One region of the Enterobacter cloacae complex sp. HYC033_NIDB genome, then DNA from elsewhere that is predicted to be linked to it. Evidence: riboswitches for the same ligand, from Rfam matches in the RefSeq annotation. Region 1 holds a riboswitch; each other region holds the start of a gene.
The links. A riboswitch is a leader RNA that binds a small molecule or an ion and turns the genes downstream of it on or off. The one in region 1 is predicted to bind thiamine pyrophosphate.
Positions count from the first base shown of each region.

Region 1 (4,802 bases):
ACCCACAGCGTGTTGGGCGTTTTGCCCCGCAGCACCACCTGCTGAGAAAACCCGCGCGCCTCTTTTAGCGAATATTCAAAGATATTGTTGATTTGCGTACCGTATCCACGCGCGCGGGTGACGACGCCGGCCTCTTCCAGCGCCTGCATCGCTTTACGCACCGTAATGCGCGACACACCGGCCAGCTGGCTCAGATCGCGCTCGCCCGGCAAAATATTACCGTGCGCGAGCACGCCGCTGCGTACCGCGTTTTTAACCGTTTCGGCAAATTTCAGGTACAACGGCGTGTTGTCCGGTGCGGCAATTCGTTCCTTGAGTTGAGCAATTAACCGGGTATGCGCTTGTTCCATCTCTGTTTTTCTCTGGCATAAGGTTTTATGCCAGTATACGGCTTACCACCATGCATGAAAATGGTGAACCGGCCCAATACCGTGACCCACTTCCAGAGAATCGGCTTTTGCCAGCGCGCACGAGAGCCAGATCTTCGCCTCCTGCACCGTATCCGCCCAGTTCGCGTTTCGGGGACGCAGCGCCGCCAGCGCCGCCGAGAGCGTACATCCCGTGCCGTGGGTGTTTTTGGTCTGTACCCGCGGGGCGGTGAAACGTTGAGCGCCATCGCGGGTGAAGAGCCAGTCCGGGCTTTCTGCATCATCAAGATGACCGCCTTTCATCAGCACCGCGCTGCATCCCATCGCCAGCAGCGCATTGCCCTGCTCTTTCATCTCACGTTCGTTTTGCGCGTGTGACGCATCCAGCAGCGCGGCGGCTTCAGGGAGGTTTGGCGTGATCAGCGCCACCTGCGGCAGCAGCTTTTTACGCAGGGTGTCGACGGCAGAGGCGGAGAGCAACGGATCGCCGCTTTTGGCCAGCATCACGGTATCGAGCACCACGTTTTTTATCTGATAACGTTTGAGACGTTCAGCGACCGCTTCAACAATGTCCGCCTCTGCAAGCATGCCGATTTTGGTGGTGTCGATGCGTACATCGCTGAATACCGAATCCAGCTGTGCGGCGACAAAATCCGGCTCAATACGATATACCGACTGTACACCGCGCGTGTTTTGCGCCACCAGCGCGGTGATAACCGAGCATCCGTAAGCGCCGAGCGCAGAGAAGGTTTTCAGGTCTGCCTGGATCCCCGCTCCGCCGCTGGGATCGGTTCCCGCAATAGTCAGGGCATTAATGCGTGTCATACCAGCTCCTCCAGCGCGTAAAGCGCATCCAGAAACGCCGGGGCAAAGCTGCCGGGGCCCCGGCTGTGAGTCAGTGCAGCTGCCCCTGCGCGCTTCATAAAGCCGCAGGCTGCCGTCGCATTATCAAGCCTGTCGCCAGGCAGCGAACAGCAGGCGGCGACGACCGCCGAGAGCGCACAGCCTGTTCCCACCACGCGGGTCATCAGCGGGTCGCCGCCCGCGACCGTACGGGTTCGCTGACCATCAGTGATGTGATCCACTTCTCCTGTGACGACCACAACGGCGTGGGTCTGGCGGGCGAGCGTCTGCGCAGCGGTCAACGCGCTCGCCGCCGTATCGGTGGAATCAACCCCGCGCCCGCCCGCACTCATTCCGGCAAGGGCGAGGATTTCGGAGGCGTTTCCACGAATGGCCGCAGGTTTGAGGGACAATATTTGCTGGCAAAATCGGGTGCGATACGCCAGCGCGCCAACCGCAACCGGATCCAGAACCCAGGGCGTACCCGCGGCTACCGCGCTCTCAATGGCCCGACGCATCGACTGGGCGCGCGGCGCGGTGAGTGTTCCCACGTTGATGAGCAGAGCATCGGCAAGCGCGGCAAACTGTTCCGCTTCCTCGGCTTCGATCACCATTGCCGGGGAAGCACCCAGCGCGAGCAAAACGTTGGCGGTGAAGGTCTGCACGACATCGTTGGTCATACAGTGCGTGAGCGGGGAACGGGTTCGGAATTGATGTAAAACGTGTGAATCGAGCAGGTCAGGCTGCATGGTTTCGCTCCTGCCGTGCGTGAAGAAGCGATGACCGGGCAGGCATCTGACTTCCCTACGCTGGCATTATCCAGATCAGGTAATACGGGTATTTCTCAGCCTTCACAAAGAAGGGCACCCCGAGTCAAATTACTTATAAAACAGCTATTTACGAAATAGCAATTCGTAGTCATGTAGTGTAACCGGGGGGTAACCCGGGTGCAAGGGGTTTTGGGCTGTCCGTTAATCCCCTGTAACGAACAATAAACGACAAGATATTAACTACCCTCTATATGTATACATTATTGTTCAGTTAATTATCCCGCCAGATTTGTTAAGAACACATGAAAAATATTATTTACTCACTGTGCTGAGAAATATTATTTTTATCCATAATGACGCACCGGGAGTGCTTTTATAAGACAGCCCACCTTCTTTCGTATGAAATAAACCCACATATTAATGTAAACATTTATTTTGCAGAATTTTATCTCTGTCAAACACTTAATTTAACTCTCTCATTTACCACCTCATTTTCACCTTAATGTTTACATTAATAACAACCGCAAAATGACTTTTACGCCGTCGGAACCATTCATAATATTTATGACTTAGTTCAACATCATTGGTTTGCGTTTAATTGATAGTTTGCTCGCGTCACTAAATAAGATTTAGACAACGTTCAACCGTTTTAAATCCCGAAAATAAATCTGTTCAGCTTCAGTATTTTCAATAGTTAATGATGTGAGCTTTTCAAATGAAATCTATGAATAAAACCTTTATTGCTATTTTTGTAATGGGCGTTGTCTTAGTGGGTACAACGAGCCTGGCTGAAGCCGCGAATACGGTTTGGGACGATCGGCAAATTACTAATATTGTAAATGACCATCAGGATCAGATTGCACAAAACAAAGCTGATAGCATTAACCGTGATATCGCAATGGATAACCGCTTAACGCAGGTTTATGACGACCTTCAATCCACAAAACCAGGCGTGTTAGTCGTGGATAAAATGGCTAACGACGCACATCAGAAAGCGTTGCTTGTCGATACCGCCAGTCTGAAAAGTGAGACGGCCCTACAGGGTGTAGCGACTAACGGCACAGCCATTATCAACCTTCAACACGTCGATAATATTCAGGATAGCCGCCTTACTGCTCTCGAAAATGCATCTAAACCCATCAACGGTACAGATGGAGCGAAAGGTGATAAAGGGTGATACTGGCGCACAAGGCATTGCGGAAAGAAATGGGCGCGACGGTGTAGACGGTCATAACGGTAAAGATGGTGTGACAACCACCGTAACACAACGATAGCTGGATACGGCTACCCAGGCGAAGGTCGCTAAAAATCGCCTGGCTGTTACCGCCGCCACGCAGGATCTGCAAGCCACCAGGCAGACATTACTGGCAATGAATACCAACACCAGCCAGCAATTTAAATCTCTGCGTGATGAAGTGGACAATAATAAGAAGCAGGCCAATGCCGGTATTTCAGGGGCGATGGCGGGTTTGCCACAAGTGCAAACCAATCAACGCGTCATGTTCTCTGCTGGCGGCGCGACTTACAACAGCGAGAGCGCGCTTGCTGTCGGTGCATCCGTTAACTTTAATTCCCATGTCATCGCGAAAGTGAGCTTCTCAGATGATACCGCGAATAATATGGGCGCTTCGGTTGGGATTGGAATGGGCTTTTAAAGCGTAAAACAATCATCGGGACAAATATAAAGCCTCATTTTAGCGGATGAGCATTTCGTTGATACAAAAAGATGTCTAAATATATTTTTATTTCGGTAGCCCTGTATCTGATGCTGATTTCGGTCGGGATCTGGATCGGCGTGATGTATGTCTCCTGGTATTTGTGTCGTTTTTAAGGCGGTAAAATGAAAAAAGTAATGATGTTCGTTATAGGTACTGCGGTGCTTGCAGGTTGTGTCTCGCCTGCGCACGCCATAAACGCCCATTATCGCGCTCAATTAGAGCGTTCGGGATGCACGCAAATTAGCGCTGGCGATGGCTCTTGCGATATCAGCAAAACCAAAGCGGAAAATGCGGCACAACACGAACCAGCGACATCCATTCACGATCCCCTGCGTGAAGCCTCGTTCTCGTCGGACACGGTTAACGCCACGCTTTCTAACGGCTTTTTTAGCGCTACCGTTAACGGCAAGAAAGCCAGCGTTAAACGCCTGAATGCGAATTTCTATGAGATCCGTGGTAATGGTTTTGTGATATCGCTAAGCCTGGATGAAAACGGTATTACGGACGCGTCGTGGAATAAAACGAAGGGACGCGAACACGGTATTTTACGCGTTAGCCAGAAATAAACAGCGTAAGGAGGCTCACTGCCTCCTTTTCACCTGACAATCGCACGATTTGTCACACTCTTTTGTCTGATTTTACAATGCGGATAAATCATACGTAAGCTGCTGTTTTTATTTAGCATAAAGTGCAATCTCCCCCATACAAACGGCGATCTTCCCTGCCCTGTGCCCTGTGTCACAAAACAGTAAGCAAATTAACCATTGAGCCCGGTGACAAAAGGCTCTATATTGGCGGCGTTTTTTTCAGGCCCCATCTGTTTTTTAACTTTTTATTCAATCGTTGCTCATAACGAAGCGGCGGTTGTAGGAGTGATATGATGACGGATAAAGTCCGTATTGACACCGTAGATGCCCACAAAAGCAACGAAACCTATCTGGCCCGTCAGGCCGAATTTGAATCTAACGTCAGGAGTTATCCGCGCAAATTGCCTTTAGCGATTACGAAAGCAGAAGGCGTGTGGATCACCGATGCAGATAATAAAGAATACCTTGACTGTTTAGCAGGCGCAGGCACCCTCGCGCTTGGACACAATCATCCTG
Region 1 is NZ_CP115123.1:3,918,846-3,923,647, forward strand. Features, by position in the region: gene O1721_RS18810 (GntR family transcriptional regulator) at 1-350, opposite strand, end outside; gene thiD (bifunctional hydroxymethylpyrimidine kinase/phosphomethylpyrimidine kinase) at 393-1,193, opposite strand; gene thiM (hydroxyethylthiazole kinase) at 1,190-1,960, opposite strand; TPP riboswitch at 1,996-2,092, opposite strand; gene O1721_RS18825 (hypothetical protein) at 2,706-3,158, shown strand; gene O1721_RS18830 (YadA C-terminal domain-containing protein) at 3,352-3,636, shown strand; gene O1721_RS18835 (hypothetical protein) at 3,822-4,265, shown strand; gene O1721_RS18840 (diaminobutyrate--2-oxoglutarate transaminase) at 4,577-4,802, shown strand, end outside.

Region 2 (4,802 bases), 2.4 Mb from region 1:
ATACCCAGTGCGATGTTCTGCCACACCGTAAGATGATTGAACAGATTGTTTTCCTGGAACAGCATCGACACCGGGCGCTTAGCCGGCGGAGCGTAGGTATACTCGCCATTATCAATGACGATCGACCCGCTGGCAGGCTGCAAAAAACCGGCAATCAGATTGAGCAGAGTACTTTTTCCGGCCCCGCTGGGGCCAAGCACTGCGATTCGCTCTCCCTGACGAACGGAGAGGGTAAAACGCATTGGCAGGTGCTCATAAAGCCAGGTTACATCAGTCAGTTTTAACATCACGCCCCGGAAGTTTTTCGATAACGGTAAATAACGCAAAGCACAGCACCAGCAGTAAAAGTGCCGTGACGGCGCCGTCCTGGCTACGATAGGAGCCAATTTGCTGATAAAGCCAGAACGGCAGCGTGCGGAAATCCTCGTTGCCAAAGAGGGCCACAACGCCAAAATCGCCAATCGACAGCACGCAGGCAAACGCCAGCGCCTGCGCCAGCGGTCGTTTAAGGGCGCGGAGTTCGACCACCTTCAGACGCTGCCAGCCCTGCATCCCCAGCGACTGACAGAGCAGACCGTAGCGGCTGTTCACGTCGCGCATCGGGTTTTCCAGCACCTTGAGCGCGTAAGGGATAGCCATCAGCGCGTTGGTAAAAATGACGATGCCGTCGGCGCTTTCCGGCAGGCCGATGGTGCTGTTGAACAGTAAAAAGAATCCGGTCGCCAGCACAATACCCGGCATCGCCAGGATCAGCATACCCGTCAGTTCCAGCGCGTGTCCGGCTTTACGGGCATGACGCGCGTACAGCTCGCGGCTGCTCCAGAGCAGCATCATGGTCAGGATCACGCACAGCAGCCCGGCTGCCAGCGCGATGCGCAATGAGGTCCACGTCGCCTGCCACAGGACAGGCTGTTGCAGTACCGACAACACATTGCGATTCAGGCCATCAACGATAACGGCCAGCAGCGGGGGCAGCAGAAGCAGGAGGGCCAGCGCGATCAGCATAAAATCCGCGACGCGGCTGTGCAGGCTGTCCTGCGGATCGCGCCAGCCTGTCAAGTGATTGCTGCCTGTGGGGATCGCTTTACTCAGCCGCTGGCTGAGTAACACCAGCGCCAGGCAGCAGACCATCTGCACCATCGCCAGCAGCGCGGCGCGGCCCGGATCGTAGTCGTAACTTAAGGCCTGATAGATCGCCAGCTCAATGGTGGTGGCCTGCGGCCCGCCGCCGAGAGAAAGCACGGTCGCGAAGCTGGCGAAGCAGAGCATAAAGATTAGCGCGGCCACCGGGGCAATCTGGCGTCGCAGCCACGGCCATTCGACAAAGCGGAAGAACGACCAGCCGCGCATGCCAAGCTGGGCGGCAATCTGACGCTGCTCCCCGGGAATGTTTTCCAGCGCCTGTAAAAAGAGGCGCGTCGCCATCGGCATATTGAAAAAAATATGCGCCAGCAGAATGCCTTTCAGGCCGTAAGGGGAGAAGGTCCATTCCAGACCAAGCAGGTTGAAGAGGGATGCCAGCCAGCCCTGCCGACCGTAGACGCTCAGAATACCGAACACCGCCACCAGCACGGGCAGGATCAGCGTCATCGCGCACAGCCGCAGCAGGGCAAGCCTGCCGGGGAAACGTCTGCGATAGAGGGCGCGTGCAAGGAAAATGGCCGGGATCGTCGACAGCAGCGCGGAGAGAAACGCCTGCCAGAAGGAGAAACGGATGACGTGCCAGAGATAGCTGTCGTGCCAGAGGGCGAGCAGATCGCTCTCTGGCGCGTTAAACCACAGCGCAAGGAATGCACCCAGACTGACGACCACCATCAGTATGGCGGCGAGCAGCCCGGGAACTAACCAGCCGGGGATCAGCGGCTGACGGCGCGTTGCCATTCACTAATCCATGCGGCGCGCTGGGCGGCAACCTGCTGCGGCGTAAATTCCAGTGAGGTTTGCGGCTTGTTTAGCTGCTCAAAGCCTGCCGGCAGCGCAACGTCAGTGACCGGGTACATCCAGTTTCCTGTCGGAATAGCATTCTGGAATGCCGGGGAGACCATAAATTTCAGGAATTTTTCGGCAAGCTCCGGCTGTTTGCTCGCGGCGGTGCGGGCGGCCACTTCCACCTGCAAATAATGCCCTTCAGCAAAGTTCGCGGCGGCGTAGTTATCCTTCTTCTCGGCGATAATGTGGTAGGCCGGAGAGGTAGTGTAGCTCAGCACCAGATCGCTTTCGCCTTTCAGGAACAGGCCGTAGGCTTCGCTCCAGCCTTTGGTGACGGTAACGGTTTTCGCGGCCAGCTTCTGCCACGCTTCCGGCGTTTTATCCCCGTAGACTTTCTGCATCCACAATAGCAGCCCCAGACCCGGCGTGCTGGTACGCGGATCTTCATAAATTACGCGCCATTTCTGGTCACTTTCGACCAGCTCTTTCAGGCTTTTGGGCGGATTCTTCAGCTTGTTTTTATCGTAGACAAACGCAAAGTAGCCGTAATCAAAGGGAACGAAGGTGTCGTTTTTCCAGCCGCCCGGTACGTTGACGGCATCTGACGCCACACCGCTTTTGGCGAACAGTCTGGTTTGGGTGGCGGCTTCCAGCAGGTTGTTATCCAGCCCGAGCACCACGTCGGCTTTGCTGTTTTTGCCTTCCATGCGCAGACGGTTGAGCAGCGAGACGCCATCTTCCAGCGCCACGAATTTCAGCTCGCAGTTGCAGTCGGCTTCAAAGGCTTTTTTAACCACCGGGCCGGGGCCCCAGTCGGCGGAGAAGGAGTCGTAGGTGTAGACCGTCAGAACGGGCTTAGCAAAAACAGGCAGCGCAAACAGCGCCAGCAGAGGAAGAACGTTTTTTAACACTTTGCACCTCAGGGTTGAGTGGCAAAGGATTTTGAGAGACAGCCTCAAATCCCTTCGCCGGCGTTATCCGGATCAGGTTCGACGGGTATTATCTCAGCGCACATCAGTGATGCAGCACCCCGTTGAGAACGGCGCTATTGTAATGATTTGGTGAATATTACGAAAGCGTTATGGCTCCGGCGGCGCAAACCAGGCGGATTTAAAATCAAACCAGCCGAGGGTATTCATCCGCAGGCCGCGCATGCTGCGCTGCCCCTGGATCAGCAGCCAGTGGTGAATCAGCGGTACGATCGTCTGCCCGGTCAGTAATTCCTGACACCAGGCGGCCAGATCCATTTCTCCCGCCCGCCACCGCGCGGCGTCCTGCTGCCAGTCCCGGTTGATACAGTGCTGAATCAGGGGCACTTCGTACAGGTGAGAAAAGAGCGAGAAATCAAGCGGCAGCGTAAAGTTTGCGCTGTTGAGCCAGATATCGCTGATGACGTCTCCGCGATGCCATTCATCATAATCGACTTCCTGTATCGCCAGCGTCACGCCTTCGGCTGCCAGCAGCGTGCTCATGATCCTCGCCAGAAAACGGTGCTCAATGTGATCGCGATAGTAGCTGAGGGTGATGGTCTCCAGTCCGGCAGGCTTTTCGCTGCGGACGGGCTGCGCATGGTGCCAGCGTGGGAGCAGGCCATAGGCCGGGAACCACCAGGTCTGGTATTGCTCCTCTGCGTGATAAATCAGGTTAGCGGGCGCCAGAATATGGCTTATCCACCTGCGGACGTCGTGGTTTGCCCCGCGATGGCTGCGGCTATCAAAGAGCAGGTAGTAGCAGCCCTCCTCCAGGCGGCTTTCGAACGCTTTTTCACCGGCTGTTGGCCCCTCCAGGGTCAGACCTGCGCTCAGCTCTTCGTTGAGATCCGGTAACACCCAGACGTTCACTTCGTCGATCAGCGCCCTATAGCCAAAGTAATCATCAAAGGCGCGGATCTTCAGCTGATTACTGTTATTGCGCGTAACGGAGTAGGGGCCCGTACCAATCGGCTGGCTGGAAAAATTGTTCAGGGATCGCCACTCGGCAGGCAGGATCATTGAGGGGACGTAGCCCAGAAGCCACGGAAGCCATTTGTCCGGCTGCGATAGCTCAATATCCAGCGTCCAGGCCGTTGGGGAGTGGATCCGTGCGATATGCGAATAGAGCGGCAGCGTGCGGGCGCGCTCTAAAGAGACGATAACGTCGCGCATCTCCAGCTCGCGTCCATGGTGGAAATGAATGCCGGGGCGTAGAAAGAAGCGCCAGTGCAGCGGAGACACCTGTTGCCAGTGATGGGCAATATCCGCTTCCAGTTCCCCGTTTTCCTCATTTATCCGCGTCAGGCCGCTGAAAATCTGCCGGGCCATGTGGGTTTCAGAGCGACGTAACGCCGTACCGGGCAACAGATTTTTCATTGGGCGGTAGTAAAGTACCCGCAGAATGTGGCGTCCCTGACGAAAGCTGCGTCCCAGATGCGAGACCAGCATCTGGCGCACGGCGGCTTTGTCGCCCACCAGCTGGACCAGCTGATCGATGCGGTCCTGCTCCAGCAGATCCTCCGCTCGCTGTTGCTGTAACGCCAGGCCGGTATAAAGGAAAGTCAGGCGCGAACGCTTGCCGCGTCCGGCTTCGGCCTCCCAGTTTAGCCAGCCCTGCTGCTGCATGGTATTAAGGAGCGTGCGCATATGACGCCGGGAGCAGTTGAGGAGCTCGGCCAGCTCGTTCAGCGTGGTCTCCTGCGATTGCCCCTCGCAGCACTGCCAGAGGCGGATAAATTGTTGTTGCAGACGACCGGAAGGCATAAAAGGGGAACTCCTGACAAAAAACCAGCAATTTATTTATCCCTATATTAGGCCAATAATTCTCCTCGATGAAGCGAGGAGGTAAATTATGAAGAGGTCTACCGCACGTCAGTTTTATCAGCAGTACTTTTCAGCGAC
Region 2 is NZ_CP115123.1:1,549,553-1,554,354, forward strand. Features, by position in the region: gene thiQ (thiamine ABC transporter ATP-binding protein ThiQ) at 1-287, opposite strand, end outside; gene thiP (thiamine/thiamine pyrophosphate ABC transporter permease ThiP) at 271-1,881, opposite strand; gene thiB (thiamine ABC transporter substrate binding subunit) at 1,857-2,840, opposite strand; TPP riboswitch at 2,872-2,972, opposite strand; gene sgrR (HTH-type transcriptional regulator SgrR) at 3,009-4,664, opposite strand; gene sgrT (glucose uptake inhibitor SgrT) at 4,753-4,802, shown strand, end outside.
Region 2: another riboswitch for thiamine pyrophosphate. It lies ahead of thiB (thiamine ABC transporter substrate binding subunit); the one in region 1 lies ahead of thiM (hydroxyethylthiazole kinase).

Region 3 (4,802 bases), 2.0 Mb from region 1:
ATCGGGGTTAAGCTGGTTCAGCCGCTGGCGCGTAACGTGCGCTTTAGGCTGGTTGATATCTTCTGTCGTAAAGAGAATTTGCCGTTGCAGATTGCTGAGATGTACCTCGTCGTCATCGGCCAGCACCAGCGTGCCCACGCCCGCGCCGGCCAGATACAGCGCGGCGGGGGTGCCTAATCCGCCCAGACCGACAATCAGTACCCGGCTGGCGAGCAGCTTTTGCTGCCCCTCGATGGCGATATCCTCCAGCAGGATCTGGCGGCTGTAACGCATAAAATCACGATCTTTCATCACCAGCTCCTGCCAGTTGTAAAAGCTGCGCGGTGGCGGCCTGCCAGTCTGCCGCCTGGGTGATAGCGCTGACGACGGCGATACTGCCGACGCCGGTCTCCAGCACCGCGGGCGCACGTTCAAGGCTGATCCCGCCGATGGCGACGGTGGGGTAATCGGCAAGGCGCTTAACGTGGGCCGCCAGCTGCGTCAAACCCTGTGGAGCGGACGGCATCTGTTTGGTTTTCGTTGGGAAAACGTGCCCGAGCGCGATGTAAGAGGGGCGGGCCGCCAGCGCCACGTCGATCTCCATATCATCGTGGGTAGAAACGCCCAGCCGCAGACCGGCGTCACGGATCGCGTTGAGATCGGTCGTTTCCAGATCTTCCTGTCCCAGATGCACGCCGTACGCCTGGTGTTTAACCGCCAGCCGCCAGTAGTCGTTGATAAACAGGCGGGCGTGGTAGCGACGTCCCAGCGCGATAGCGGCGATCACGTCGGCCTCCACCTCTTCATCGCGTTTATCCTTAATGCGTAGCTGGAGGGTGCGAACGCCAGCTTCCAGCAGGCGGGCGATCCACTCCACGCTGTCCACCACCGGGTAAAGCCCTAAGCGGAAGGGCACGGAGGGGAAATCGGGCTGGTACATTACGCCTCCTCCTTTTTGAGGTAGATTTCGCCGCCTTTCGCGCGGAAGGTTTCCGACATGTCCGCCATGCCGACTTCAATGGTCTGCGCGGCGGCGTAATCGCGTACTTCCTGGCTGATCTTCATCGAGCAGAATTTAGGTCCGCACATGGAGCAGAAGTGAGCAACTTTGCCCGATTCCTGCGGCAGGGTTTCGTCGTGATAGGCGCGGGCGGTGAACGGATCGAGGGCCAGGTTAAACTGGTCTTCCCAGCGGAATTCAAAGCGCGCTTTGGACATGGCGTTGTCGCGAATTTGCGCGCCCGGATGGCCTTTCGCCAGATCCGCCGCGTGGGCGGCAATCTTGTAGGTGATCAGCCCCTGCTTCACGTCCTCTTTGTTTGGCAGCCCGAGGTGCTCTTTCGGCGTCACGTAGCAGAGCATGGCGCAGCCGAACCAGCCGATCATCGCCGCGCCAATGCCTGACGTGAAGTGGTCGTAGCCCGGCGCAATATCGGTGGTCAACGGCCCCAGGGTGTAGAACGGTGCTTCGTGGCAGTGCTCCAGCTCCTCGGTCATGTTGCGACGGATCATCTGCATCGGCACATGGCCCGGGCCTTCAATCATCACCTGCACGTCGTACTCCCATGCGATTTTGGTCAGCTCGCCCAGCGTGTGCAGCTCGGCAAACTGCGCCTCGTCGTTAGCATCGCGGATGGAGCCAGGACGCAGGCCGTCGCCCAGCGACAGGGAGACGTCGTACGCGGCGCAAATTTCGCAGATTTCGCGGAAGTGCTCGTAGAGGAAGTTTTCCTGATGATGGGAAAGGCACCATTTAGCCATAATCGAACCGCCGCGTGAGACGATACCGGTCAGACGTTTCGCCGTCATCGGCACGTAGCGCAGCAGCACGCCCGCGTGGATGGTGAAGTAGTCCACGCCCTGCTCGGCCTGCTCCAGCAGCGTGTCGCGGAACGCTTCCCAGGTGAGGTTTTCGGCGATGCCGTTGACCTTCTCCAGCGCCTGATAAATCGGGACGGTGCCAATCGGCACCGGGCTGTTACGCAGGATCCACTCGCGGGTTTCGTGAATATAGCGGCCCGTGGAAAGGTCCATCACCGTGTCCGCGCCCCAGCGCGTCGACCAGACCAGCTTTTCCACCTCTTCTTCGATGGATGACGTCACCGCTGAGTTGCCGATGTTGGCGTTGACCTTCACCAGGAAGTTGCGGCCGATAATCATCGGCTCGGATTCCGGGTGATTGATGTTGGCGGGGATAATGGCGCGCCCGGCGGCCACTTCGTCACGCACAAATTCCGGCGTGATGTTTTCCGGCAGGCGAGCGCCAAACCCTTCACCAGGATGCTGGTGGCGCAGCACTTCGCTGCGGATGCGCTCGCGGCCCATGTTTTCGCGGATGGCGATGAACTCCATCTCCGGCGTGACGATACCCTGGCGCGCGTAGTGCAGCTGGGTGACGCATTTGCCCGCTTTAGCGCGTTTCGGCGTCAGCAGGCCGGTAAAGCGCAGCTCGTCCAGACCGTCGTCGGCCAGGCGCGCGTTGGTATACGCCGAGCTGCGCACGCGCAGTTCTTCGCAGTCGTTACGGGCGTCAATCCACGGCTGGCGCAGTTTTGCCAGACCCTGCTGTACGTTGATAGCAACAGAAGGGTCGCCGTACGGGCCGGAGGTGTCATACACCGGCACGGCTTCGTTGTCTTCAAACTGCGGGTTTTCTTTGCTGCCGCCGATAAGCGTCGGGCTGAGCTGGATTTCGCGCATCGGCACGCGGATATCAGCCTGTGAACCGGTGATGTAGATGCGCGTTGAGTTCGGGAAAGCGGTGCCTTCCAGGGTGTCGATGAAGCGTTGTGCGTGTTCGCGCTGTTCGCGGCGGGTCAGTTTTGTTGTAGACATAGCTCATTCCAGATGTGAAGGACATGGCTTGTCAGACGACGGATGAAGCAAGAGAAGATCGCCTCAGGGGCGATACAACAGCAGTGTGACTCTTGTTCCCTTCGCAGGTATTAACCTGATCAGGTTCCGCGGATCCCGAATTAACGGTCTCAGCCCGTGCTTTCACACTGGGCACTCCGACAAGAAAAATCCCCCTCGTGAGAGGGGCGAATGGTTGTAAATTACTCGTTAACGATTAAGAACTCAAGCAGGGCGCGCAACGTTATCGCTGGTGCTGATATTCAGGTTGTTGTCCAGCACGAGGGCGATGAGCTTGTCTTCCAGCGTGAATCGCTCTTCCAGCGCTTCGCCAAGATCGGAAAGCGCCTGCTGAAACTCAAGATAGTTATCGTGATCGATAGCGTTTTCTAGCGTGGAATCGTAGTAGTCCATGATCTGCTGGGTGTTGGCTTCCAGCAGCGGACAGAGTTTGCTGGCCGCTAAATACGGCGTTGTCCCTTCCATTTCGCGGATAATGCGTTCATAAAGGTTGAAATGGCCGTCGGAGAGGTAGTCGACCAGGCTCTGACAGAAGTCGTCCAGCGCTTTTTCATTCAGCCGCATAAAGGATTCTTTGCCAGGCTTAAGACCAACCAGATTGTAATACGCCACGAGTAGATGCTTGCGCACATGTAGCCAGCGATCCACCAGGGTGTTACTTCCTCCAACGCGCTCAGTCAGGCTTTCCAGCTGGTTTAACATGGTCGACTCCATAAGGTTTAGAATGGGATCTGCTTATCCAAAATGTAACCATAATGCTAACAACATGTCAGTGAAGCGAAGGTAGTGCAATAGATATGGATCGTATTATTGAAAAATCAGATCTGGGTTGGTGGATCGTCAGTCACGAACAAAAATTATGGCTGCCCGGTGGGGAGATACCCTACGGTGCGGCAGACATCTTCGATCTCGTCGGCCAACCGGCGCTGCGGATCGGCGAGTGGCAGGGCGATCCGGTATGGTTGATCCAACAGGCTCGTCGTCAGGATATGGGATCCGTTCGTCAGGTGTTGGATCGGGATGTCGGCCTGTTCCAGCTGGCGGGGCGCGGCGTGCAGCTGGCGGAGTTTTACCGCTCGCACAAATACTGCGGCTACTGCGGCCACACCATGCACCCGAGCAAAACCGAGTGGGCAATGCTCTGCGGCCACTGCCGTGAACGCTACTACCCGCAAATCGCACCGTGCATCATTGTCGCCATCCGCCGTGATGATTCCATCCTGCTGGCGCAGCATACCCGCCATCGCAACGGCATTCACACCGTCCTCGCCGGGTTCGTGGAAGTCGGCGAAACGCTGGAACAGGCGGTGGCGCGCGAGGTGATGGAGGAGAGCGGCATTAAGGTGAAAAACCTGCGCTATGTGACGTCGCAGCCGTGGCCGTTCCCGATGTCCCTGATGACCGCGTTTATGGCGGAATACGACAGCGGCGAGATTGTTATCGATCAGAAAGAGCTGCTGGAGGCGAACTGGTATCGCTACGACGATTTACCGCTGCTGCCCCCACCGGGAACGGTGGCGCGTCGCCTGATAGAAGATACCGTGGCAATGTGTCGGGCCGAGTATGAGTAGTGTTACACTGACGGACTGACGCAATAAGGAACTGCAAAATGACCGAACTGAAGAACGATCGTTATCTGCGTGCGCTGCTGCGCCAGCCCGTTGATGTCACCCCGGTGTGGATGATGCGCCAGGCGGGACGCTATCTGCCAGAGTACAAAGCCACGCGCGCGCAGGCAGGCGATTTTATGTCGCTGTGCAAAAACGCCGAGCTGGCCTGTGAAGTGACGCTCCAGCCGCTGCGCCGCTTCCCGCTCGATGCCGCCATTCTTTTTTCGGACATTCTCACCATTCCGGATGCGATGGGCCTTGGGCTCTATTTCGAAACCGGAGAAGGCCCGCGTTTTACCTCTCCGATCAAAAGCAAAGCCGACGTTGATAAGCTGCCGA
Region 3 is NZ_CP115123.1:1,047,783-1,052,584, forward strand. Features, by position in the region: gene thiF (thiazole biosynthesis adenylyltransferase ThiF) at 1-291, opposite strand, end outside; gene thiE (thiamine phosphate synthase) at 278-919, opposite strand; gene thiC (phosphomethylpyrimidine synthase ThiC) at 919-2,814, opposite strand; TPP riboswitch at 2,894-3,003, opposite strand; gene O1721_RS05020 (Rsd/AlgQ family anti-sigma factor) at 3,058-3,555, opposite strand; gene nudC (NAD(+) diphosphatase) at 3,651-4,424, shown strand; gene hemE (uroporphyrinogen decarboxylase) at 4,463-4,802, shown strand, end outside.
Region 3: another riboswitch for thiamine pyrophosphate. It lies ahead of thiC (phosphomethylpyrimidine synthase ThiC); the one in region 1 lies ahead of thiM (hydroxyethylthiazole kinase).